Regions from separate parts of the Aureimonas sp. CAS genome, predicted to be linked through region 2. Evidence: predicted binding sites of a transcription regulator. Region 2 holds the regulator's gene; each other region holds the start of a gene.
What was found. The regulator LexA, encoded in region 2, represses DNA repair genes until DNA is damaged. The targets are predictions, from matches to a motif close to TGTTCNNNNTGTGTTCNG.
Positions count from the first base shown of each region.

Region 1: the regulator LexA is predicted to act here: its motif matches at 3,772-3,789, upstream of AC6R2M_RS07780 (PA0069 family radical SAM protein).
Region 3: the regulator LexA is predicted to act here: its motif matches at 4,312-4,329, upstream of AC6R2M_RS11550 (putative DNA modification/repair radical SAM protein).

Region 1 covers NZ_CM187563.1:1,599,251-1,606,742, reverse strand. The annotation lists gene AC6R2M_RS07800 (tetratricopeptide repeat protein) at 1-1,719, shown strand, start outside; gene AC6R2M_RS07795 (4-(cytidine 5'-diphospho)-2-C-methyl-D-erythritol kinase) at 1,740-2,645, shown strand; gene moaB (molybdenum cofactor biosynthesis protein B) at 2,642-3,190, shown strand; gene AC6R2M_RS07785 (hypothetical protein) at 3,191-3,712, opposite strand; gene AC6R2M_RS07780 (PA0069 family radical SAM protein) at 3,834-4,991, shown strand; gene AC6R2M_RS07775 (ABC transporter substrate-binding protein) at 5,112-6,119, shown strand; gene AC6R2M_RS07770 (tetratricopeptide repeat protein) at 6,396-7,355, shown strand; gene der (ribosome biogenesis GTPase Der) at 7,390-7,492, shown strand, end outside.
Region 2 covers NZ_CM187563.1:1,806,891-1,814,382, forward strand. The annotation lists gene gltX (glutamate--tRNA ligase) at 1-761, opposite strand, end outside; gene AC6R2M_RS08805 (ComEC/Rec2 family competence protein) at 908-3,283, shown strand; gene lexA (transcriptional repressor LexA) at 3,277-3,990, opposite strand; gene AC6R2M_RS08815 (molybdopterin molybdotransferase MoeA) at 4,061-5,260, opposite strand; gene moaC (cyclic pyranopterin monophosphate synthase MoaC) at 5,257-5,754, opposite strand; gene trpC (indole-3-glycerol phosphate synthase TrpC) at 5,751-6,557, opposite strand; gene trpD (anthranilate phosphoribosyltransferase) at 6,554-7,492, opposite strand, start outside.
Region 3 covers NZ_CM187563.1:2,388,597-2,396,088, forward strand. The annotation lists gene AC6R2M_RS11540 (GGDEF domain-containing protein) at 1-1,052, opposite strand, end outside; gene AC6R2M_RS11545 (UdgX family uracil-DNA binding protein) at 1,253-2,722, opposite strand; gene AC6R2M_RS11550 (putative DNA modification/repair radical SAM protein) at 3,063-4,298, opposite strand; gene AC6R2M_RS11555 (BA14K family protein) at 4,468-4,830, shown strand; gene AC6R2M_RS11560 (FAD binding domain-containing protein) at 4,911-5,717, opposite strand; gene AC6R2M_RS11565 (xanthine dehydrogenase family protein molybdopterin-binding subunit) at 5,734-7,492, opposite strand, start outside.

The DNA of each region.
Region 1 (7,492 bases), 210 kb from region 2:
GCCGAGACGGTCGCCGGGGCCTATCTCGCCGCCAAGGCGGCGCAGTCGAGCGGCGCGCTGGACGTGGCGGCGGACTATTTCGAACGGGCGCTGGAGCTCGACCGCACCTCTCAGGTCCTGCGCCAGGAGGCGATGTTCGCCTTCTTCGCCGAAGGACGCTTCGAGGAGGGAATCGAACTCGCCCGCGAGCTCGCCTCCGACATCGACGCCGGCAAGGTGGCCCGCATCGCCCTCGGCCTCGAGGCGATCCGCCAGGACGAGCCGGCCGATGCCGTGGACCAGTTCGACATCTCCGACACGAGCGAGTTCGACAGCCTGCTGGTCGGGCACCTCTCGGCCTGGGCCCTGGCGCAGGACGGCCGCTTCGACGAGGCGCAGGCCCGCATCGACGAGACGACGGGTCCCGCCTGGTTCCCGATCTTCAACCTGTACCAGAAGGGCCTGATCGCGGCGCTCGGCGGTGACGATGCAGAAGCTCGCCGCGTTCTCGGCGCGCTCATTTCCGATCCGGCCTCGGTGCAGAGCTCGCCGGACGCCTATCTCGCCGCCGTGGAAGCGCTCGCCCGCATCCAGGCGCGCGCCGGCGACGTGGACGAGGCGATCGAGACGCTGGACGGCGGCCTCGACCTCGCCCCCACCTACGACCCGCTCGTCCATCTTCGCGCCCGCCTCCAGATCGGCGACGGCTCGCCGGTCGAGGCGCCGATCGAGACGGCCCGCGACGGCGCGGCCGAAGCGCTCTACACGCTTGGACAGGCGATCAATCGCGGCGACGGGCAGGACGTCGCCCTTCTCTACTTCCAGTTCGCGGACGCGGTGTCGCAGACGAGCTCGCCGAAGCTCCTGACGGCCCTGGCGGGCGCTGCCGAGCGCACCTCGCGCATCGACCGGGCCATCGACTACTACCAGCAGATCCCGGAGGATTCGGCCTTCCGCCGGACCGCCGACCTGCAGATGGGTCTCGACCTCTGGTACGCCGACCGCCGGGAGGAGGCGCGCGACCAGCTCGCCAAGGCCGTCGAGGCCTATCCGGACGACCTGCAGACGCATCTCGCCTATGCCGACGTCCTCTCGGCCGACAAGCAGTACGAGGAAGCGGCGGCGATCCTGGACCGCGCTCTGGAAATCGCGCCCGAAGGCGGCGCGAACAACTGGAGCATCTATTACCAGCTCGGCATCGCCTACGAGCGGATGAAGGAGTGGGACAAGGCCGAGCCGAACTTCCGGCGCGCGCTCGAACTCTCGCCGGACCAGCCGCAGGTGCTGAACTATCTCGGCTATTCGCTGGTCGACATGAACCGCAATCTCGACGAAGGGCTGGAGATGATCCGGACCGCCGTCGATCTGCGCCCGAACGAAGGCTACATCATCGATTCGCTGGGCTGGGCCTATTACCGCCTCGAACGGTTCGACGAGGCGGTGGAGCAGTTGGAACGCGCGGTTCTGATCTCGCCGACCGAGCCGACGATCAACGACCATCTGGGCGACGCCTATTGGCGCGTCGGCCGCGAGCGCGAGGCCCGCTTCCAGTGGCAGCGCGCGCTGAACTCGACGCCCGCGCCGGAGCCCGAGGTTGCCGAGAAGATCAAAATCAAGCTGGAAGAGGGGCTGGGTCCGGTCGGCTCCGACCTGGAGGACGAGGACGACGCGTCCGACGTCCGTCAGGAGCGCGCCTCCAACGCCGCCGGGACCGAAGAGCCCGCCGCCCTTCCCAACTGATCCCAACCCGGATGGACGGCGTGCCTGAAAGCGGCTCGGGGACACGACGCGTCCGCGCACCGGCGAAGATCAACCTTTCCCTGCACGTCGTGGGAAAGCGCGAGGACGGCTACCATCTCCTCGACGGGCTGGTCGTCTTCACCGAGCTGGGCGACGAACTGGCGATCTCGCCCGCCGCCGCCGACCGGCTCGTGATCGACGGGCCGATGGCCGAAGGCGTTCCGCTGGCGGGCAACATCGTCGTCCACGCCCTGGCTCTCGCGCGGCAGGTCGCAGTCGAGCACGGGATCGACACTCCTCCGCTGACGATCGCGCTGACGAAGAACCTTCCGTCGGCGGCGGGCATCGGAGGCGGCTCGGCGGACGCGGCAGCCCTCCTGCGCCATCTCGGCGAGACCTATCCCGCGTTGCAGCTCCCGCTCGCGAAGGCCACCGCCCGGCTCGGGGCCGACGTGCCGATGTGCCTGACCGGCGCGCCCTCGCGCATCACCGGGATCGGCGAGGCGATCGAGCCGCTGGCTTCGATGCCGCCGCTCGACATGGTGCTGGTGAACCCGAGGATCGCGGTGCCGACGCCGGCCATCTTCGCGAGGCTGCGGACGGCCGACAATCCGCCGCCGCCCGCCGTCCCGCCTCAGGGCTTCGCGACGCTCTCCTCCCTCGCGGACTTCCTGAAGTCCTGCCGCAACGATCTGTCCGAACCCGCTGAAAGTCTTGCGCCCGTCGTGATCGAGGCCCTCGCCTCGCTGCGCGGTGACGGGGCGCTCCTCGCGCGCATGTCGGGCTCCGGCGCGACCGTCTTCGGCCTCTTCGGATCGGCCGAGGATGCGAAGGCGGCGGCAGCCGCCCTGAAGGACGCGCATCCGCATTGGTGGGTGGAGGCGACGCGCAGCTTCGGGTCGACGAACGCAAGGAATGCCGCATGACCGACACGCAGCGCGAATTCGTGCCGCTCTCGATCGCCGTCCTCACCGTGTCCGACACGCGGACGATGGAAGACGATCGCTCCGGGCAGACGCTCGTCGAGCGGCTGGAGGCTGCCGGCCACAGGCTCGCGGACCGTGCGATCGTGCCGGACGACATCGAGGCCATCCGCAAGACCGTGCTCGCCTGGTGCCGCGACCCCGCGATCGACGTGGTGGTGACGACGGGCGGAACGGGCTTCACCGGGCGGGACGTGACCCCGGAGGCGCTGGAGCCGATCTTCCAGAAGCGGATGGACGGCTTCTCGGCCGTGTTCCACCGCATCTCCTTCGACAAGATCGGCGTCTCCACCATCCAGTCGCGCGCGACCGCCGGGGTGATCGACGCGACCTTCGTCTTCGCCCTGCCCGGCTCTCCCGGCGCCTGCCGGGACGGCTGGGACCATGTCCTGCAGCCGCAGCTCGACTATCGCCACCGGCCCTGCAATTTCGTGGAGATCATGCCGCGCCTCGACGAGCATCTGCGACGCGGCGGCCGCTCGGCCTGATCAGCAGCGCTCCAGGCTCGAGGGCGGCGCGATGCGCGCGCTGAGAACGCTCGTCGATACGGTCGCGGCCAACTCGCCGAGCCGCATCCCGATCCTGTAGCGCTCCGAAAGGACCCGTCGCGGCGCCAGTACGCCGCGCTCCAGACGTTTGCCGCGCGCCAGGACCGGCAGGCCCCAGCGATCGAGCGGGCCGGAGGCGAAGCGCGCCGCCCTGCCGCGCGCGCCGCCGGTGCGCAGGTGGATGGTCGCCGTCTCGATCCATCCTCTCGACAGCGTGCTGCCGGCTTCGAGCAAGAGGAGCCATTCGCTCGACCCGCCCTGGAGAACGTCCCCGACCTCCTGGGCGCCGCGAAGAACGCATCCGGCGTCGTCCGCGATGCGTCGGGCGTTCGGGCCGATGCCGCGATCGAAGACCACGACGTCGCGGATCAGGCCGTCCACCGCCGCAGGCACGAGACAGGCGAGCGTCGCCTGCAAGGCGGCCGCACGGTCGTCGCGCATCTCGATCATGACTGTGATCATCGTCGGCATTGATAGACTGCCGCGGGCGGCACCGCCAGAGCGGTGGCCCCGAAGCGGTTTGTTCTTGTATTGTTCTCGTTCCGGCATTAACTTCGTATTCACACCACGGAGTGAACGAGCCATGCAGGAGATCACGACCGCCGACCGTCTGGCCTTCTCGCGAATCGCGGGATCGGAGATCGCGGCGCAACTCGTCGCCCGCTCGGGCGTGCGCGTCGGCGATACGAGGCGCCGGGGCCGCGGCGCGGGGATCAATCCCTCGGGACGTTTCGAGCCCTTCGCCCGGACCGCGTTCGACGACGGGTGGGACAGCCTGGAGGATTTGCCGCCCTTCCGCACGCAGGTTCAGGTCGAGAAGCCGCGCACCATCGTCACGCGGAACACGTCGCCCGACATCTCCTTCGACCGGTCCATCAACCCGTATCGCGGATGCGAGCACGGCTGCGTCTACTGCTTCGCGCGGCCGAGCCACGCCTATATGGGGCTTTCGCCCGGCCTCGATTTCGAGTCCAAGCTCTTCGCCAAGCCCGACGCGCCGGAGCTTCTGGAGGCGGAACTGTCGAAGCCCGGCTACGAGGTCCGCACGATCGCCATCGGGACCAACACCGATCCCTATCAGCCGATCGAGAAGGAATGGCGGCTGATGCGCCGGATCCTGGAGGTGCTGGAGGCGGCGAACCATCCAGTCGGCATCGTCACGAAGTCGGCGCTCGTGCTGCGCGACATCGACATTCTGGAGCGCATGGCCGCGAAGGGGCTGGTGAAGGTCGCGCTGTCGGTCACGACGCTCGATCGCAAGCTGGCCCGGACGATGGAGCCGCGCGCGGCGACGCCGGCCAAGCGGCTGGAGGCGGTGAAGGCGCTCAGCGCCGCGGGCGTTCCGACCATGGTGATGACGGCGCCGATCATTCCGGGCCTGACCGACAGCGAGATCGAGCGTCTTCTTGAGGGCGCGAAGGAGGCCGGGGCGAAGGAGGCGGGCTACGTTCTCCTGCGGCTTCCGCTGGAGGTCTCGCCGATCTTCAAGGACTGGCTGCTGCAGCATTTCCCGGACCGCTACCGCCACGTTCTCTCGCTCCTGCGCTCCATGCGGGACGGCAAGGACTACGATGCGGAATGGGGAAAGCGCATGCGCGGCAGCGGGCCTTACGCGATGCAGATCCGCCGGCGCTTCGAGCTCGCGGCCCGGCGCCTGGGCCTGAACGAGACCCGCTCGGTGCTTCGCACGGACCTGTTTCGCGCGCCGCGCGGAGCCGGAGTGCAGCTGGCGCTTCTGTAGAAGCGTTTGCGGCGAGCGGTCGCAGAGGATGGGTTGCGCCCTATGATTCAGCTCCTCGTTGCGCCACCCTCGCAGCGACCCTGTCCCCGCGCGCTTCGCGCCCTTCGGAGATTCCGGCCCATGCGTGCCCTTCTGTTGGCTTCCACCGCCGTCCTGACCCTCGGAACGGGGGCCGCCTTCGCGCAGGATTCGCAGCCCGCCGAGTGCGGCACGATCCGCATCGCCTCGATGAACTGGGCCTCGGCCGAGACCATGGCGGCGATCGACCAGTTCATCCTTCAGAACGGTTTCGGCTGCGACGCGCAGCTCGTCCCCGGCGACACGATGCCGACCTTCACCTCCATGACCGAGCGGGGCGAGCCGGACGTCGCGCCCGAGATGTTCGTGAACCAGTTCCGCGAGCAGATCGACGCGGCCGTTTCCGAGGGGCGGATCGAGTACGGCGCGATGGTCCTGTCGGACGGCCCGCAGGAGGGCTTCTGGATTCCGCAGTACATCGCCGACGCGAATCCCGACATCCAGACCGTCGCCGACGCCTTCGCGCGCCCGGACCTCTTCCCCTCGCCGGAGAACCCGGACCAGGGCGCGGTCTACGACTGCCCGGCGGGCTGGGGCTGCCAGATCATGCTGCGCAACTATTTCCGCGCCTATGACGGCGAGGAGAACGGCTTCGTCCTGGTCGACACGGGTTCGTCGGCCGGGCTCGACGGCTCGATCGCCAACGCCTTCGAGAACGAGCGCGGCTGGCTCGGCTACTACTGGTCGCCGACGCCCATCGTCGGCCGCTACCCGATGAAGCTGCTCGACTTCGGCGTGCCCTTCGACCAGGCGGAATGGGAGAACTGCACCACGCAGCCCGACTGCGCCGACCCGCAGCCCAATGCCTGGACGCCCGGAGAGGTCTACACCCTGCTGACGCCGGGCATCGCCGAGCGCGCGCCGCAGGCGGCGGAGTATCTGAACACCCGGGCCTGGCCGAACGACGTCGTGAACGCCGTGCTCGCCTGGAAGGACGAGAACCAGGCGACCGGCGAGGACGCGGCGTTCCACTTCCTGGAGACCCAGCCGGACGTCTGGAAGGCCTGGGTCTCGCCTGAGGTCGCCGAGCGCATCGAAGCCGCGCTCTGACGATCCGCGGCGGGGTGCTCGACATCGGCGCCCCGCCCGGCCTTCCTGCGGCGATCCGCAGGCGGGCCCGCTTAGAGCGCCCGCTCGCCTCGAAGCGGACGGACGTTCGAGGACGACGCCTCGCCGAGCACAGACATGGGCACGAGCCGCGTGGCGCCCATCGTGGGGCCGGGACCTATCGTTTCGCCCGAAAATCGTTAGAACGCCGGTGACGTCCAAGACAGCGCGCCGTTTGAAAGATGCGGTCGCGCACCGATTCACAGGTGTAGCCGGCCCATGAGCGACGATACCTTCATTCGCGAAGTGAACGAGCAGATGCGCCGCGAGCGCATGGAAGGCGTGTGGAAGCGCTTCGGCAAGTTCGTCATCGCCGGTGTCGTCCTCGTCATTCTCGCCACCATCGCCTACGTCGTGTGGGAACGGCAGCAGGCCGCGCGCGCGGCTGCCGACGGCGACCGCTATTTCGCGGCCGTCGATCTCGCCTCCGCCGGCGACACGCAGGGCGCGGTGGCCGCCTTCGAGGATCTCGCCTCGGACGGCGTCGGCGCCTATCCGCACCTCGCGCGCCTGCGCATCGCCGCGACCCTGGCGGCGGACGGCGACCGGTCCGGCGCCGTCGCGGCGCTCGACGAGGTCGCGAACTCGTCCGCGCCCCAGGCGCTGCGGGACGTCGCGGCCGTGCGGGCGGCCTATCTTCTCGTCGACGACGGGACGCCCGACGACGTGCGCGCACGCGTCGAGCGGCTGACCAGCGAGGCGTCCGCCCTGCGCCATCCGGCGCGCGAAGCCATCGGCCTCTCGCTTTGGCGCGCGGGCGACGGCAAGGCGGCCCGCCCCTTCTTCCAGCAGATCAGCGAGGATCTGAGCGCGCCGTCGGGCATCGTCCAGCGTGCCGGCCTGATGCTCGACCTGATCGACGCCGGCACGACGCTGCCGGAGCCGGGTGCGACGCCCGCCGAACCGGACCCGGCCGAGCCGGCGGCGATCGCGCCGGTGCCGGGCGCGGTGGACCCCCTCGTCGAGGCTCCGGCCGAGCCGGAGGCCGGCCCGGTCGATGCTCCCGCCGAGCCGGCGACCGCCGACCCCGCGATGACGACGCCGCTGACCGAGCAGCTGGATCTGCCGCAAGCGGACGAGCCGGCTGACGAAGCCGCGCCCGCCGAGGACCCGGCGGGCGAGGCCGACATCTCGAACGAGCCCTCGCCCGTCGCGCCCGGCGCCGCACCGCCCTCCTGATCGCTCGCACTCCTTCTCGAAGGCGAACACTCCCATGGCCACCATCGCCATCATCGGCCGCCCGAATGTCGGCAAGTCCACGCTCTTCAACCGTCTCGTCGGCAAGCGGCTCGCGCTCGTCGACGACCGGCCGGGCG
Region 2 (7,492 bases):
CGATAGGCCTCGACGCCGAGCGCGCCGTGGCGCTTGGAGAGCTTGGCCCCGTCCGGCCCGTGGATGAGCGGGATGTGCGCCATGATCGGCACGTCCCACCCCATCGCCCGATAGATCAGCGTCTGGCGCGCCGCGTTGGTCAGATGGTCGTCGCCCCGGATGATGTGCGTGACGCCCATGTCGTGATCGTCCACGACTACGGCGAGCATGTAGGTGGGCGTTCCGTCCGAGCGCAGGAGCACGAGGTCGTCGAGATCCTTGTTCGGGAAGCGCACGTCGCCCTGAACCCGGTCCGCGACGAGGGTCTCGCCGTCGAGCGGCGCCTTCAGCCGGATCACGGGCTTCACGCCCTCCGGCGCCTCGGACGGGTCGCGGTCGCGCCAGCGGCCGTCGTAGCGGGGCGGGCGCTTCTCGGCCTTGGCGCGCTCGCGCATCTCCTCCAGCTCCGCCTGGCTGGCATAGCAGTAGTAGGCGCCGCCCTTGGCGACCATCTCCTCGGCCACCGCGCGATGGCGGCTCGCGCGCTCGAACTGCGAGACGGGCGGCTCGTCCGGCGAGAGGCCCAGCCATTCCAGGCCGTCGATGATCGCCTGCGCGGCCTGCGGCGTGTAGCGCTCGCGGTCGGTGTCCTCGATCCGCAGGAGCATCGTGCCGCCGGTATGGCGGGCATAGAGCCAGTTGAAGAGCGCGGTCCGCGCGCCGCCGATGTGCAGGTAACCGGTCGGGGAGGGCGCAAAGCGGGTGACGACGCGGTCGGACATGCGGGGAGGCTCCATGAGGTCGGGATCGGCCGGGCGAAGGGGGCGCGGAACGATCGAGAGTCCCGCCTTACGGGCCCGTCTTTCCGCTCGGCTTTTCGCGTGCGCTGTGTAGCATAGGGGGGAGCGCAGACAAGACGACGGTCGGCATGAGCGTCCTCAAGGCAGGGAAGGAGGCGCATGACGACCCGCAGGGCGGGCGGCCCTCCGCACGGCCCGGCAGGGGGCTCGCAGCGCCGTTCCGCCGGCCTTCCCTCGAGGGGCTTCGCGCCGCCCTCGCGCGCGAGACAGCGGCCGAACAGGCCGCCCGCGGCGGCTTCTTCCTTCTGCCCCTCGGCCTCGTCGCCGGGATCGCGACCTTTTACGGTCTCGACCTCCGGCTTCCTCCCGCAGCCGCCGCGGCGGGCTTTCTCGTCCTCGCCGGCCTGATCGCCGTCCTGCGCGAGCGGATTCCGTCCCTCGCCGTCCTGACGGTCCTCGCCTGCGCCCTCGCCGGGCAGATGCTGGCGCAGGCGGAGCTGGCGCGGACGCACACGACGATCTTCTCCGGCGAGGCGACCGTGCGGATCGCCGGGCGGGTCGCGTGGCGGGACTTCGACGACCGGGGGCGCATCCGCTACCTGATCGACATCGAGGAAACCGCGCGGCCCGTCCTTTCGCGTCCGCCCGAACGCGCGCGCATCCTCGTCTCCAGCGTCCACGATCCGATCCCGGTCGGGGGAACCTACAAAGGGCTCGTCCGCCTGCGCCCACCCTCCGGCCCCGCCTTGCCGGGCGCCCACGACTTCGCCTTCGTGCCCTACTTCCAGGGCCTCGGCGCCTACGGCTTCTCGCTGGGCGCCCCGCAGCCGCACGCGGAGCCCGCCTCGCGGGAACTCGGTTGGGCGGAGCGGGTCGCGAGCCTGCGCGTCTCGATGGCCGAACGGATCCGCGCCGTCGTTCCCGGCCCGCAGGGGGCCGTCGCCGCCGCCCTGATCACCGGGGAGCGCGCCGGCATTCCCGCCGAGATCGAGGAATGGCTGCGGATCACCGGGCTCGCCCACATCCTGGCGATCTCGGGCCTTCACATGGCGCTGGTCGCGGGCTTCACCATGCTTTCGGTGCGGCTTCTCGCCTCGCTCGTGCCCGGCCTGCCGCTTCGCCTTCCGACCAAGAAGATCGCCGCCGTGGCGGCCCTCATCGTGGCGACCGCCTATCTCCTGATCGCGGGGGAGAGCGTTTCGACGCAGCGCTCCTGGATCATGCTCGTCGTCATGCTCGGCGCCGTCCTTCTCGACCGCCCGGCGCTGACGCTGCGCAACGTCGCGATCGCCGCCGTCATCGTCGTGACCGTCAAGCCGCATGCGGTGGTGACGGCGAGCTTCCAGATGTCCTTCGCCGCCACCGCAGCGCTCGTCGGGGCCTACGGCGCGCTGATGCGATGGTGGACCGCGCGGGACCGCGGCACGCGCCGCCGCGAGCGCGGGCTCTTCCTCGGCGTTCTGGCGGCCCTTGCCGGTCTCGCGCTCTCATCCCTGATCGCGGGCGGCGCGACAGCGCCCTTCGGCGCCTATCACTTCCAGCGCGCGGCGCCGCTCGGCGGGGTGATCGCCAACGTCCTCGTGATGCCGCTGTTCTCGTTCGTCGTCATGCCGGCGGGGCTGCTCGGCGTCCTCGCCATGCCGTTCGGCCTCGACGGGCCCTGGCTGACGACGATGGGGCACGGGCTGGCGATCATCTTCGCGCTCGCCGAGGCGATCGGCTCCCGGTTTCCCGACCATGCGACGGGACTCATGCCGCGAACCGCGCTCGTCCTCTTCAGCGGCGCCATCCTCGCCCTCTGCTTCTTCGCCGGACGCCTGCGCTGGCTCGCCTTGCCCTTCGCCGCAGCGGGCATCGCCCTGTCGGTCCCCGAACCGACCCGGCCCGAACTCCTGATCTTCGAGGACGGGAAGGAGGTGGCGTTGATCGACGAGACCGGTGCGCTCCGCCCTCTGAAAGCGCGCCCGAACGCCTTCGTCGCAACGCAATGGGAGCGCGCCTTTCCACGGCGCGCGAAGGCGCACGACGCACCCGGTCGCGAGATCGCGCCGCCGACGCCGACCTTCGTCTGCAAGGACGACATCTGCCGCGCGGAAACCCGCTCGGGGCTGCGCGTCGCCTGGACCGAGGACTACGAGAAGACGGGCGCGCTCTGCGACACGTCCGACATCGGGATCGTCTCGCGCGCCATCCGGCCGACGGAGTGCCGCTCCGGCGCGCGGCTGGTGACCCTGCGCACGCTGCGCCGGACGGGCTCGCTCGCCGTTTCGCGCGATCCGAAGAGCGGCGAAATCGTGATCCGCCGCTCGATCGCGCCGGAGCCGCGCGAATGGAACATGCATCGCCACGCCGCGTGGCCGGAGTTCTGGCGCGATCCGGCGGGGAGCGCCACGACGCCCGATGACGGTCTCGAGGCCTCCGGCCCAGACTCGTCCGGCGGAGAACCGACCCCGGCGGCGTCCCGGCGGGCGCCGGAAACGCCCGCCGCGCCGGGCGATCAGTAGCGGCGGATCAGTCCGACGAGCTTGCCCTGCACCTTGACCTGGTCGGCGCCGAAGATGCGCGTCTCGTAGGCCGGGTTCGCGGCCTCCAGCGCGATACGGTCGCCCTTGCGGCGGAAGCGCTTGAGCGTCGCCTCCTCCTCGTCGACGAGGGCGACGACGATCTCACCCGGATTGGCCGTGTCGGCGCGGCGGATGACGACGGTGTCGCCGTCGAGAATGCCCGCCTCGATCATCGAATCGCCTGCCACGTCGAGCGCGTAATGTTCGCCCGGCCCGATCATGTCCGGCGGCAGGACGAGATCGCGCGTGTTGTTCTGGATGGCGGAGATCGGCACACCCGCCGCGATCCGCCCCATGACCGGCACGCTGATCGAATCGTTGGCCGCCGAGACGGGCAGGGGCCGAACCTCGGACTTGCCCATAGCGGGCGTCGAGGCGACGAGGCTCGGCCGGAACCCTTGCGGGACGGGCCGGGGCGCGCTCTTGGCGATCACGTCCGGCAGCTTGAGGATCTCCAGCGCCCGCGCGCGGTTGGGAAGGCGGCGGATGAAGCCGCGCTCCTCCAGCGCGGTGATCAGGCGATGGATGCCGCTCTTCGACTTCAGCTCCAGCGCATCCTTCATCTCGTCGAAGGAGGGCGGCACGCCGGCCGACTGCAGCCGCTCGTGGATGAAGAGGAGGAGATCGTGCTGCTTGCGCGTGAGCATCGCCGAACCCTTGGGACAGAATCAAAACAAAACCTGAACAAAGCTACTTGTTCCGTTTGTGTTCCGCAAGTCAGTCCAGCGGCAGATAGAGGCAGTCGTCACCCGTTCGGGCGGCGGCCGCGTTCGCGGGGCGCAGGAGCAGGGCTTCGGCCCGCGCGTAGATCGAGAGCAGCGAGGAATCCTGCCGCGAAAGCGGGACGATGACGACTTCGCCTTCGGCGCCCTCGATGCGCGATCGCACGAACTCGGCACGGTCGTCGTTCGCCGGCACGTTCCGCCCGAGGCGGCCCTTGCGGAAGCCCGCGTCCGGCAGGCCCGCGAGCCGCCTCACCAGCGGCCGAAGGAAGACCGTCGCCGCGACCATGGAGGAGGCGGGGTTCCCGGGGAGCCCAACGATCATGGCGGGTCCGAGCCGGCCCGCCATGATCGGCTTGCCCGGCCGCATCGCGACCTTCCAGAAGTCGAGCGAAACGCCGCGAGAGGCGAAGGCCTTGGCCGCGAGATCGTGGTCGCCGACCGAGGCCCCGCCGATCGAGACGAAGATGTCGGCGCCGGCCGCCACCGCCTCGTCGAGCCGGGCGCCGATCGCGTCGAGATCGTCCGGCGCGATCCCGAGGTCGAGGACGTCGCCGCCATTCGCCTCGACGAGCGCCGCGACGCCGTAGCCGTTCGAGGCGACGATCTGCGACGGGCCGACCGGCTGGCCGGGCTCCACTAGCTCGTCGCCGGTGGCGAGGATCGCGACGCGCGGGCGACGAAGGACATCGAGGGCCGGATGGCCGCCGCTGGCCGCGAGCGCCACCATTCCGGCCGTCAGGCGCGAACCTGCCGAAACCAGGGTTTCGCCTGCGGAGAAATCGTTGCCGAGCGGCCGGATGTTGGCGCCCTTCGACGGGACGACCGTCGCGCGGACATCGCCCTCCACTCGCTCGGCGTTCTCCTGGATCAGCACCGTATCAGCCCCGGCCGGAACGGGTGCGCCGGTGAAGATGCGGACCGCCTGACCCGACCCGACCGTGCCTTCGAAGGCACGGCCCGCCTGCGCTTCCCCGATCAGCGTCAGGAGACGCCCGTCGGCGGCGTCTTCGGCGCGCAGCGCGTAGCCGTCCATGGCGGAGGCGTCGAAATCGGGCTGGGTGCGCAGCGCGATCACATCGCGCGCCAGAACCCGCCCGGCGGCGAGCCGAAGAGGCACGCTCTCCGTCCCGGTCAGGGCGCCGACCCCCTCCAGAAGGTCGGCCAGCGCGTCCTCGACGGGGCGAAGGCTCATGCGGCCCCGCCCGACGCCCGCGCATAGTCGCCGGACCGGCCGCCGGACTTGGCGACGAGCCGGATGCCGGTGATCTCCATCTCGCGGTCCACGGCCTTCGCCATGTCGTAGATCGTCAGGCAGGCGACGGAGACCGCCGTCAGGGCCTCCATCTCGACGCCCGTGCGCCCGCCGACCTTCGCCGTGGCGACCACGCGAAGGCCGGGAAGCTCCGGCTCCAGCGTGATGTCGACCGAGACCTTGTCGAGCATCAGCGGATGGCACAGCGGAATGAGATCGCTGGTCTTCTTCGCCGCCATGATGCCGGCGATCCGCGCGATGGCGACGACGTCGCCCTTCTTGGCCTGACCGGAGGAGATCAGTTCCAGCGTCTCGGCCTTCATGACGACGAGGCCTTCGGCGCTTGCCTGCCGGCTCGTCACGTCCTTCTCGCCGACATCGACCATGGTGGCCGCGCCGGACGCGTCGAGATGGGTCAGCCGGGTCTCGCTCACGCCACGGCCTCGACGCGGGCGAGAAGGGCGCGGGTCGCCGCCTCGACATCCGCCTGCCGCATCAGGCTTTCGCCGACGAGGATCGTGCGGATGCCGGAGAGGGCGAGGCGGGCGCAATCGGCCGCCGCGTTGATGCCGCTCTCGCCGACGACGATGCGGTCCGCGGGGACGAGCTTCGCCAGTCGCTCGGCGACGGCGAGGTCCGTCTCGAAGGTGCGCAGATTGCGGCTGTTGATGCCGACGAGCCGCGAGCGCAGCTTGAGGGCGCGTTCGAGTTCTGCCTCGTCGTGAACCTCGACGAGAACGTCGAGGCCGTGGTCCTCGGCCGCGTCCTCCAGCGAGGCGGCGGTCTCGTCGTCCACCGCCGCCATGATGATGAGGATCGCGTCGCCGCCCCAGGCGCGGGCTTCCGCGACCTGATAGGCGTCGAACAGGAAGTCCTTGCGCAGCGCGGGCAGGGCGGTCGCGTCGCGCGCCGCCGTCAGGAAGGCCGGCTCGCCCTGGAAGGACGGCGCGTCTGTCAGGACGCTGAGGCAGGCGGCGCCCGCCCGCTCGTAGGCGCGGGCGAGGGACGGGGGATCGAAATCCTCGCGGATCAGGCCCTTGGACGGGCTGGCCTTCTTCACCTCGGCGATGAGGGCGGTGCGATCCTGCGAAAGGCTCCGCTCGATCGCGGCGGTGAAGCCGCGCGGCCGGTCGCGATCCGCGATCATCGCCTTCAGTTCGGCGAGCGGGACAGCGGCCCTGGCGGCCGCGATCTCCTGGCGCTTGTAGGTCTCGATCCGGGCGAGGATGTCGCTCATCGGCTTGCCTTCCGGCTGCGTTGGGAGGCCTCGACGAGACGGGCGAGGGCCGCCGAAGCCGCACCCTCGTCGATGGAGGCGGCGGCGAGCGACAGGCCGGCGGGGATGTCCGCGACACGGTCCGCGACGACCAGCGCGCCCGCAGCGTTCAGGAGGACCACGTCGCGATAGGCGTTGCGCTCGCCCGACAGAACTGCGCGCAGCGCCTCGGCGTTCGCGACGCCGTCGCCACCCTTCAGCTCGGACAGGTCGCGGCGCGGCAGACCGAACGTCTCCGGCTCGACCGTGAAGCGCTCGATCCGTTCGTCGTCCAGCGCCACGATCTCGGTCGGCCCGCAGACGGTCATCTCGTCCAGCCCGTCGCCATGCACGACCCAGGCCTTGCGGGTGCCGAGCGCGCGCAGCGTCTCGGCGATCGGCATCAGCCATTGCGGCGAGAAGACGCCGAGGAGCAGACGGTCGGCGCCGGCCGGATTGGCGAGCGGGCCGAGAATGTTGAAGATCGTGCGGGTGCCGAGCTCGACCCGGCTCGGGCCGACGAAGCGCATGGCCGAATGATGCGTGGGCGCGAACATGAAGCCGATGCCGGCCTCCGCGATCACCGGGCCGATCTCGGCGGGCTTCAGATCGACGTCCACGCCGAGGGCGGTGAGCACGTCGGCCGCGCCGGACTTCGACGACAGGGCGCGGTTGCCGTGCTTGGCGACGGTGACGCCGCAGCCGGCCACGACGAGCGCCGTCAGGGTGGAGATGTTCAGCGTCCCGGCGTGGTCCCCGCCGGTTCCCACGATGTCGATCGCATCCTTCGGCGCAGCCACCCGCGCCATGTTGGCGCGCATCACGTCGACCGCGCCCGCGATCTCGTCCACGGTCTCGCCGCGCACGCGAAGGGCCATCAGGAAGCCGCCGATCTGGCTCGGCGTCGCCTCTCCTGA
Region 3 (7,492 bases), 580 kb from region 2:
CCGTCGCCCGACGCGACGATGCCGGCGCTGAACGTGGCCGGCGCGGGCAGCTCGGCGATGCTCGCCGCGCGCTCCCGGAAGGTCCCCGCGATCGCCGCCAGCCGCTGCACGGCCCCCACCGACGTCTCCGCCTGGAGAATGCAGGCGAACTCCTCACCGCCGAGCCGGCCGCAGGCGTCGCCCGCGCGCAGCGAGGCCCTCAGGACATCGGCGAACTCGCACAGGATCGCATCGCCGACGGCGTGGCCGCAGCGGTCGTTCACCGACTTGAAGTTGTCGAGATCGATGAAGCAGAGGACGAAGGGCTGCTTCTCCAGGAGCTTGCGCTCCGCGCGGCGGCGGAAGGAGCGCCGGTTGGGCAGATTCGTGAGAGGATCGCCCTCCGCCGCCATCCGGAGATCGGATTCGAACTGCTCGCGCCAGACGAGGAGGAAGAGATAGGCGGTCGCCGCGACGAAGAGGACGGATTTGTAGATGGAGAAGGTCAGCCAGAAATCGGCCATCGCCATCTCGTCCGGAACGAAGGCCGAGACGAGCATGACGAAGCGCAGGAGATAGAAGGCGCCGTAGAGTGCGAAGACGATCGCGAGGGCGCGCATGGTCCGGGTCACGCGCTCCGCCGTCAGAAGCAGGGCGCAGACCGCGGCCGGAATGCCGAAATACAGGATGCAGAGGACGATCCGCCGTTCGACATAGGTGTCGGCCAGAGGTTGGCCGTACCAGCGCGGGAAGGCGAGCGCGAACCAGATCGCCGCCGGCAGGAAGGCCCAGTAGCCGACCCGCGCGCGGTGGCCGAGATAGCTCGCCAGGGCCGCCGCCATCAACGAGAGGCTGAGGATGCCGAATCCGTTCGGGACGATGATCGCGAAGTTCGCGTCGAGCGGGAAGAACAGGAGGCTGGAGATCGCGAGGCCGGCGGCAGCGCAATAGGCGCCGACCCAGAGCAGCAGAGGTTTGCCTGGCGAACGCTGGTTCTCCTGCCAGAAGGCACCGGCCGCCAGGAGCGAGATGGCGGCGAGGACGAGAAACAATGTCGGGGTATGGATCAGCACCTGTACGACCCTCTCGTATCGGACCCTCGGGAAGCCGAGGCACCACGCCGTCATCCACGATCCGACCGGGATCGGGACCGCCATTAGACGGAACCCTAGGATGAACAGGTTCACCTTTACGTTAGAAGTCGGTTGGTTCCCTCTCCGGCATGATCGATGTCGGGAAAGGGTTAGCGAAGGCTAAAATCCCGCCTTCGCGGTCAGGCGAGCGCGATCTCCGGCACGTGGGCCTTGGCGAGCGCCATGTCCTCCTCGAAGGCCGCCTGTTCCCGAGCCTTCGCTTGCGCATCGGGCAGACGGAGGATGTAGGACGGGTGCACGGTGACGAGGAGCTTGGTCTCGCCGTCCTCCAGATCGATCAGCCGCGATCGCGTGTCCCGGATCGTCACCGACTTGCCGAGCACGGAGGCGGCGGCGGTGGCACCCAGAGCCACGATGAGCTTGGGGCGAATCATCTCGCGCTCGATCTCCAGCCACCAGCGGCAGATCTTCACCTCGCCCATGTTCGGCTTGGCATGGATCCGGCGCTTTCCCCGCGGCTCGAACTTGAAGTGCTTCACGGCGTTGGTGACATAGGCCTGCCGACGGTCGATTCCGGCCGTGGCGAGAGCGGCGTCGAAAACCGTGCCCGCCGGGCCGACGAAGGGATGGCCGGCCAGATCCTCCTGGTCGCCCGGCTGTTCGCCGACGAAGATCACCGGCGCGTCCGCCGGCCCTTCGCCGAAGACGGTCTGCGTCGCCGGCTCCCAGAGCGGACAGGCCTTGCAATGCCGCGCCTGCTCGCGCGCCTCGTCGAGATCGTCCGGCCTCTTGTTGAAGCCGCCGAACGCCTCCTCCCTCGTCTTGGTCGCCATCATCCGCTCCGCGTTGCGCTCGTGACGCAAACTCGGCAGCGTGGGCGCGGTTTCGATCATGCGGCGCGAGGCCGCTTCCGCGCCGCGGATCAACGGGTCGATCAGCGCCGCCTCCGGCAGATTGTGCCAGTACTTCTTCGGCATCTCGGCCGTCATGGCCTTCACCTTCAGCCGCGACGGGTTGAAGATGGAAGCGTAGTAGGTGAGCCAGAGCGCCTCCATGTCGTCGTCCTTCGGCTTCTGGCTCGGATCGGCGCCTTCGGTGAAGACGAGGCGTTCTCCGTCCCAATGAACGGACCGCTTGGGCGTCAGGATCGACCAGACCATGCCGGTGAAGCGCCGCTGGAAGAAGCCGGCCGTCAGCTCCACCACGTGGTGGAAGGGCTCGAACCAGGCGACGTAGCGCTTGCCGTCTTCGGTCTCGATCTCGCGGAAGCGCACGAAGGCCTTCATCTTGTGCGCGTCGCGGCGCACCGCCTTCTCCATCTCGCGCGCATGGATCACGTCGCGGTCGGACTGGATGTCGAGAAGCGCGCGCTCCTCCTGGATGCGCCAGAGCAGACGATAGGCCAGCGAGAAGCGTTCGGCGTCCGCGTGGCAGATCACGGTCCGTGCCAAGTCCGGAAAGGCCTTCGGCACGGTCGGCGGCAGAGCGCCCTCCGGCGGGCCCGGCAGCGGCTCGGCGAACAGCCCGCCGTTTTCGCCCGCGACCGCAAAGGACAGGCGCTCCGGCGCGACGCCGAGGAGAAGCGCCGTGCGCGCCGCCTCGCGCCAGCCTTCGAAATCCGCCGGATGGGAGAGAATCGCTTCGTACATCGCTTTCGCTCGTTCGTCATCTCACGTCGTTCGACCGGACGAATCGAGCCCTACGAAGCCCTCACCCGGTTCGCTTCGCGAACCACCCTCTCCCGCAAGCGGGAGAGGAAACGGTGCCCTTCAGGCGACGTTCCGGCATCCCAGCGACGATGAAGCTTCCCCTTCTCCCCGGGGAGAAGGTCCCGGCAGGGGATGAGAGTTTCATCGGGCACCAGGCCTCGCAGTTCTGGGATGTAACGGCTGCACGCCCTCACCCGGCTGCTCGCTCTCGCTCGCATCCACCCTCTCCCGTTCCGGGAGAGGAATGGCGCCCTCTTCCTCAAATGCTTCGCGCCGTTCCTCAGAACAAACTCAACTGCTCGGCCTTCGGTGCCACGACCGGGCGCAAATGCTCGCGATCCGTCAGCCCGCCCGGCGTCCAGTCGAGCGCCGTGACGAAGGGGCGGACCTTGTCGAGCGAGTGGCAGAGCTTGGCGACGTCGTCCAAACGAAGCGTGCGATGCCGGCGCGTCTGCAGAATGCGGTTCACTGCCTTGGTGCCGAAGCCGGGCACGCGCAGCAGCGTCTCCTTGTCGGCGCGATTGACGTCGACGGGGAAACGGTCGCGGTTCTTCAGCGCCCAGGCAAGCTTGGGGTCGATGCCGAGGTCGAGCATGCCGCCCTCACCGCCCGAAACGATCTCGCGGCGGTCGAAGCCGTAGAAGCGCATGAGCCAGTCGGCCTGATACAGGCGATGCTCGCGCATCAAGGGCGGTTTCATCAAAGGCAGACGGGAGGAGGCGTCCGGGATCGGCGAGAACGCCGAATAGTAGACGCGCTTGAGGCTGTAATTGCCGTAGAGGTTTTCCGAGCGCGCCAGCACCGCGTCGTCGTCCGTGCCATCCGCGCCGATGATCATCTGCGTCGACTGGCCGGCGGGCGCAAAGCGCTTCGGCTTCGCCCGGTCCCGCGCCTCGCCCTTGTGCTCCTCGATCTTGAGCCGCAGATGGCCCATCGATCGCTTGATGTCGCGCGGATGCTTCTCCGGTGCCATGGCTTCGAGCGAGAGGTCGGTCGGAAGCTCGATGTTGATGGAAAGACGATCGGCGTAGAGCCCCGCCTCCTCGATCAGGGCCGGCGATGCGTCCGGAATGGTCTTCAGATGGATGTAGCCGGCGAAATTGTGCTCGGTGCGCAGGCTTTTGGCGATCCGCACCATCTCCTCCATCGTGTGATCGGAGGATTTGATGATGCCGGAGGAGAGAAAGAGGCCTTCAATATAATTGCGCTTGTAGAAGTTCAGCGTGAGCTGGACGACCTCCTCGACCGTGAACCGCGCCCGCGCGACGTTCGAGGACGAGCGGTTCACGCAGTAGACGCAATCGTAGATACAGAAGTTCGTCATCAGGATCTTGAGGAGCGAGATGCACCGTCCGTCGGGCGCATAGGCGTGGCAGATGCCGTGGCCCTCGGTCGATCCGATCCCCTTCGACTTGGCGGAATCGCGCTTGACCGTGCCGCTCGACGCGCAGGACGCGTCATACTTTGCGGCATCGGAGAGGATCGCGAGCTTGTCGATCAGGGTCATCTTGGCCATCCGTCAGACATAACGTTCGCGATCCGTTCCTGCCAGACCCCGCCCCTGCGACTCCTCCGCGCGCCCTTCAGGAACCGTTCAGGCTCGCTTAGCGATATGGGAGCGAGAGGCATCGAGATCGTCCATGCGGGCCGCTCCCGACGCCGAAGATCGAGGATGGAGACGTTCGATGCGCAAATTCTTCCAAGGGGCTTTGGCCGCCGCCGTGATGGTTACCGGCATGGTGTCGCTGGCGCCCGCGCCCGCAGCCGCCCAGAGCTTCCAGATCGAGGTCGGTCCCCGCGGCGTGCAGATCAACGAAGGCCGGCGCCACCACGACCGCCGCTGGGAGGACCGCCGCGACAATCGGCGCTGGGACCATCGCCGCGATCACCGCCGCTGGGACGACCGTCGTGGCGGGCGCGGGCATCACGCCGGGCGCATCAGCCGCGAGTCGGTCGCCCGCTGCGCGCAGCGCTATCGTTCCTACGACCCGCGCACGCACACCTATGTCGTGAACCGCCGCGGCGACCGGGCCGTCTGCCGGCTCTAGGCTCGGGTATCCCCGTCCGGAAACGAAGAAGGGCCGGCGATGCGCCGGCCCTTCTTCGTTTCGTTCGTGCAGCAAGGTGCCTACGCCAGGGCGGATCGCACCGCCCTCTGGGCCACCACGCGCACCAGATGCGCCCGATAGGCGGACGATCCGTGGATGTCCCCCATCATCTCGCCCTCGTCGACCGACAGTCCGGCGAGCGCCGAGGCATCGAAATTGGAGGCCAGCGCCTCCTCCGCCTCCCGCCAGCGGAACGCGCCGCTGGCGCTCGCACCGGTGACGCCGACGCCGACCGAGCCGTCGTCCCGCCGCGCGACGAAGACCGCCGCCATCGCGTAGCGCGATGCCGGGTTGCGGAACTTCTCCCAGCCGGCCGCCGAAGGCGCGTCGAAGGAGACGGCGGTGACGATCTCGCCCTCCTCCAGCGCGGTCTCGAACAGGCCGAGGAAATAGTCGTCCGCCGCGATCTCGCGCGTGTTCGTGTGGATCGTCCCGCCGAGCGCGAGCAGCATCGCCGGATAGTCCGCCGCCGGATCGAAATTGGCGACGACGCCGCCCATCGTGCCCATGTGGCGCACGGCCGGGTCGCCGATGAGCTCGGCCAGATGCGTGACGGTCGGGCAGAGCGCTTCGACCTCGCGCGACCGCGACAGCTCGTAATGCGTCGTGCCGGCGCCGATCCGCACCCGCCGGCCGTCCACCGAGATGCCCTTCAGCTCCTCGATGTGGCGAAGGTCGACCAGCGCCGAGGGGCTGGCGAGCCGCGCCTTCATCGTCGGCAGGAGCGTCATGCCGCCGGAGAGGTACTTGCCCTCGCCGTCCCCTTCGGAGACGAGGCGCGCGGCCTCGGCAAGGCTGGTCGGGCGGTGATACTGCGTCTGGTACATCTCGTCCCTCCCCTCGTCAGGCCACGGTTCCGGCGCGGTTCATCGCCGCCCAGATCTTCTCGGGCGTTGCGGGCATGGTGAAGTCCGCCGTCCCGATGGCGTCGATGATCGCGTTGACGACGGCCGGCGGGGAGCCGATCGCGCCCGCCTCGCCGCAGCCCTTCATGCCGAGCGGATTGGTGGTGCAGGGCGTCTCGGTCGTCTCCACGTCGAACATCGGGAAGTCCCAGGCGCGGGGCATGGCGTAGTCGTTGTAGGAGGCGGTCACGAGCTGGCCCGTGTCGTCGTAGTGGACGCCTTCCAGAAGCGCCTGGCCGATGCCCTGCGCCAGTCCGCCGTGGACCTGCCCCTCGACGATCATCGGATTGATGACGGTGCCGAAATCGTCCGCCGCCACGAAGCGGCAGACGTCGACCTTGCCGGTCTCCGGGTCCACCTCGACCTCGCAGATGTAGCAGCCGGCCGGGAAGGTGAAGTTCTGCGGGTCGTAGAACGCGCCTTCCTTGAGGCCCGGCTCCATCCCGTCCGGAAGGTTGTGGCCGGTATAGGCGCCGAGCGCGACCTCGTGCCAGGCGAGCTTGCGGTCGGTGCCCGCGACCTTCACCTCCCCGTTCTCGATGACGATGTCCTCGTCGGAGGCCTCCAGCAGGTGCGCGGCGATCTTCTTGGCCTTGGCCTCCACCTTGTCGAGCGCCTTGTGGATCGCGCTCATGCCGACCGCGCCCGAGCGCGAGCCGTAGGTGCCCATGCCGAACTGCACCTTGTCGGTGTCGCCATGGACGATCTGGACGTTCTCGATCGGAACGCCGAGCCGGCCGGAGACGAGCTGGGCGAAGGTCGTCTCGTGGCCCTGGCCGTGGGAGTGCGAACCGGTGAGGATCTCGATCGTGCCGACCGGGTTCACCCGGACCTCGGCCAATTCCCACAGCCCGACGCCCGCGCCGAGCGAGCCCACGGCCTTGGAGGGCGCGATGCCGCAGGCCTCGATGTAGCAGGAGAAGCCGATGCCGCGTTTGCGCCCCCTCGCCTCCGATTCCGCGCGCCGGCCGGCGAAGCCGTCGTAGTCGATCGCCTTCAGGCCGGCGTCGAGCGTCGCTTCGAAGTCGCCCGTGTCGTAGTTCATGATGACGGGCGTCTGGTGCGGGAAGGACCGGATGAAGTTCTTCCGGCGGAACTCGGCCGGCGACATTCCGATCTCGCGCGCCGCCGTCTCGACCAGACGTTCCACGACATAGGTCGCTTCCGGGCGACCCGCGCCGCGATAGGCGTCCACCGGCACGGTGTTGGTGTAGACCGCCTTCACGTTCGCGTAGACGGCCGGGATGTCGTACTGGCCCGACAGGAGCGTGGCGTAGAGATAGGTCGGGGTCGCCGACGAGAAGAGCGACATGTAGGCGCCGAGATTGGCCGCCGTCTCGACCCGAAGGCCGATGATCCTGTGGTTCTCGTCGAGCGCGAGTTCCGCCTTCGACTGGTGGTCGCGGCCGTGCGCGTCGGTCAGGAAGGCCTCGTCGCGCCCGCTCGTCCACTTGACCGGCACGCCGGTCCGCTTGGACGCCCAGAGGCAGACGATCTCCTCGGGATAGATGTAGATCTTCGAGCCGAACCCGCCGCCGACATCGGGCGCGATGACGCGCAATTTGTGCTCGGGCGCGACATTGTAGAACGCGCTCATCACCAGCCGGGCGACATGCGGGTTCTGCGAGGTCGTCCAGCAGGTGTAGTGCTCCTCGGCCGGATCGTAGACGCCGAGAGCCGCGCGCGGCTCCATCGGG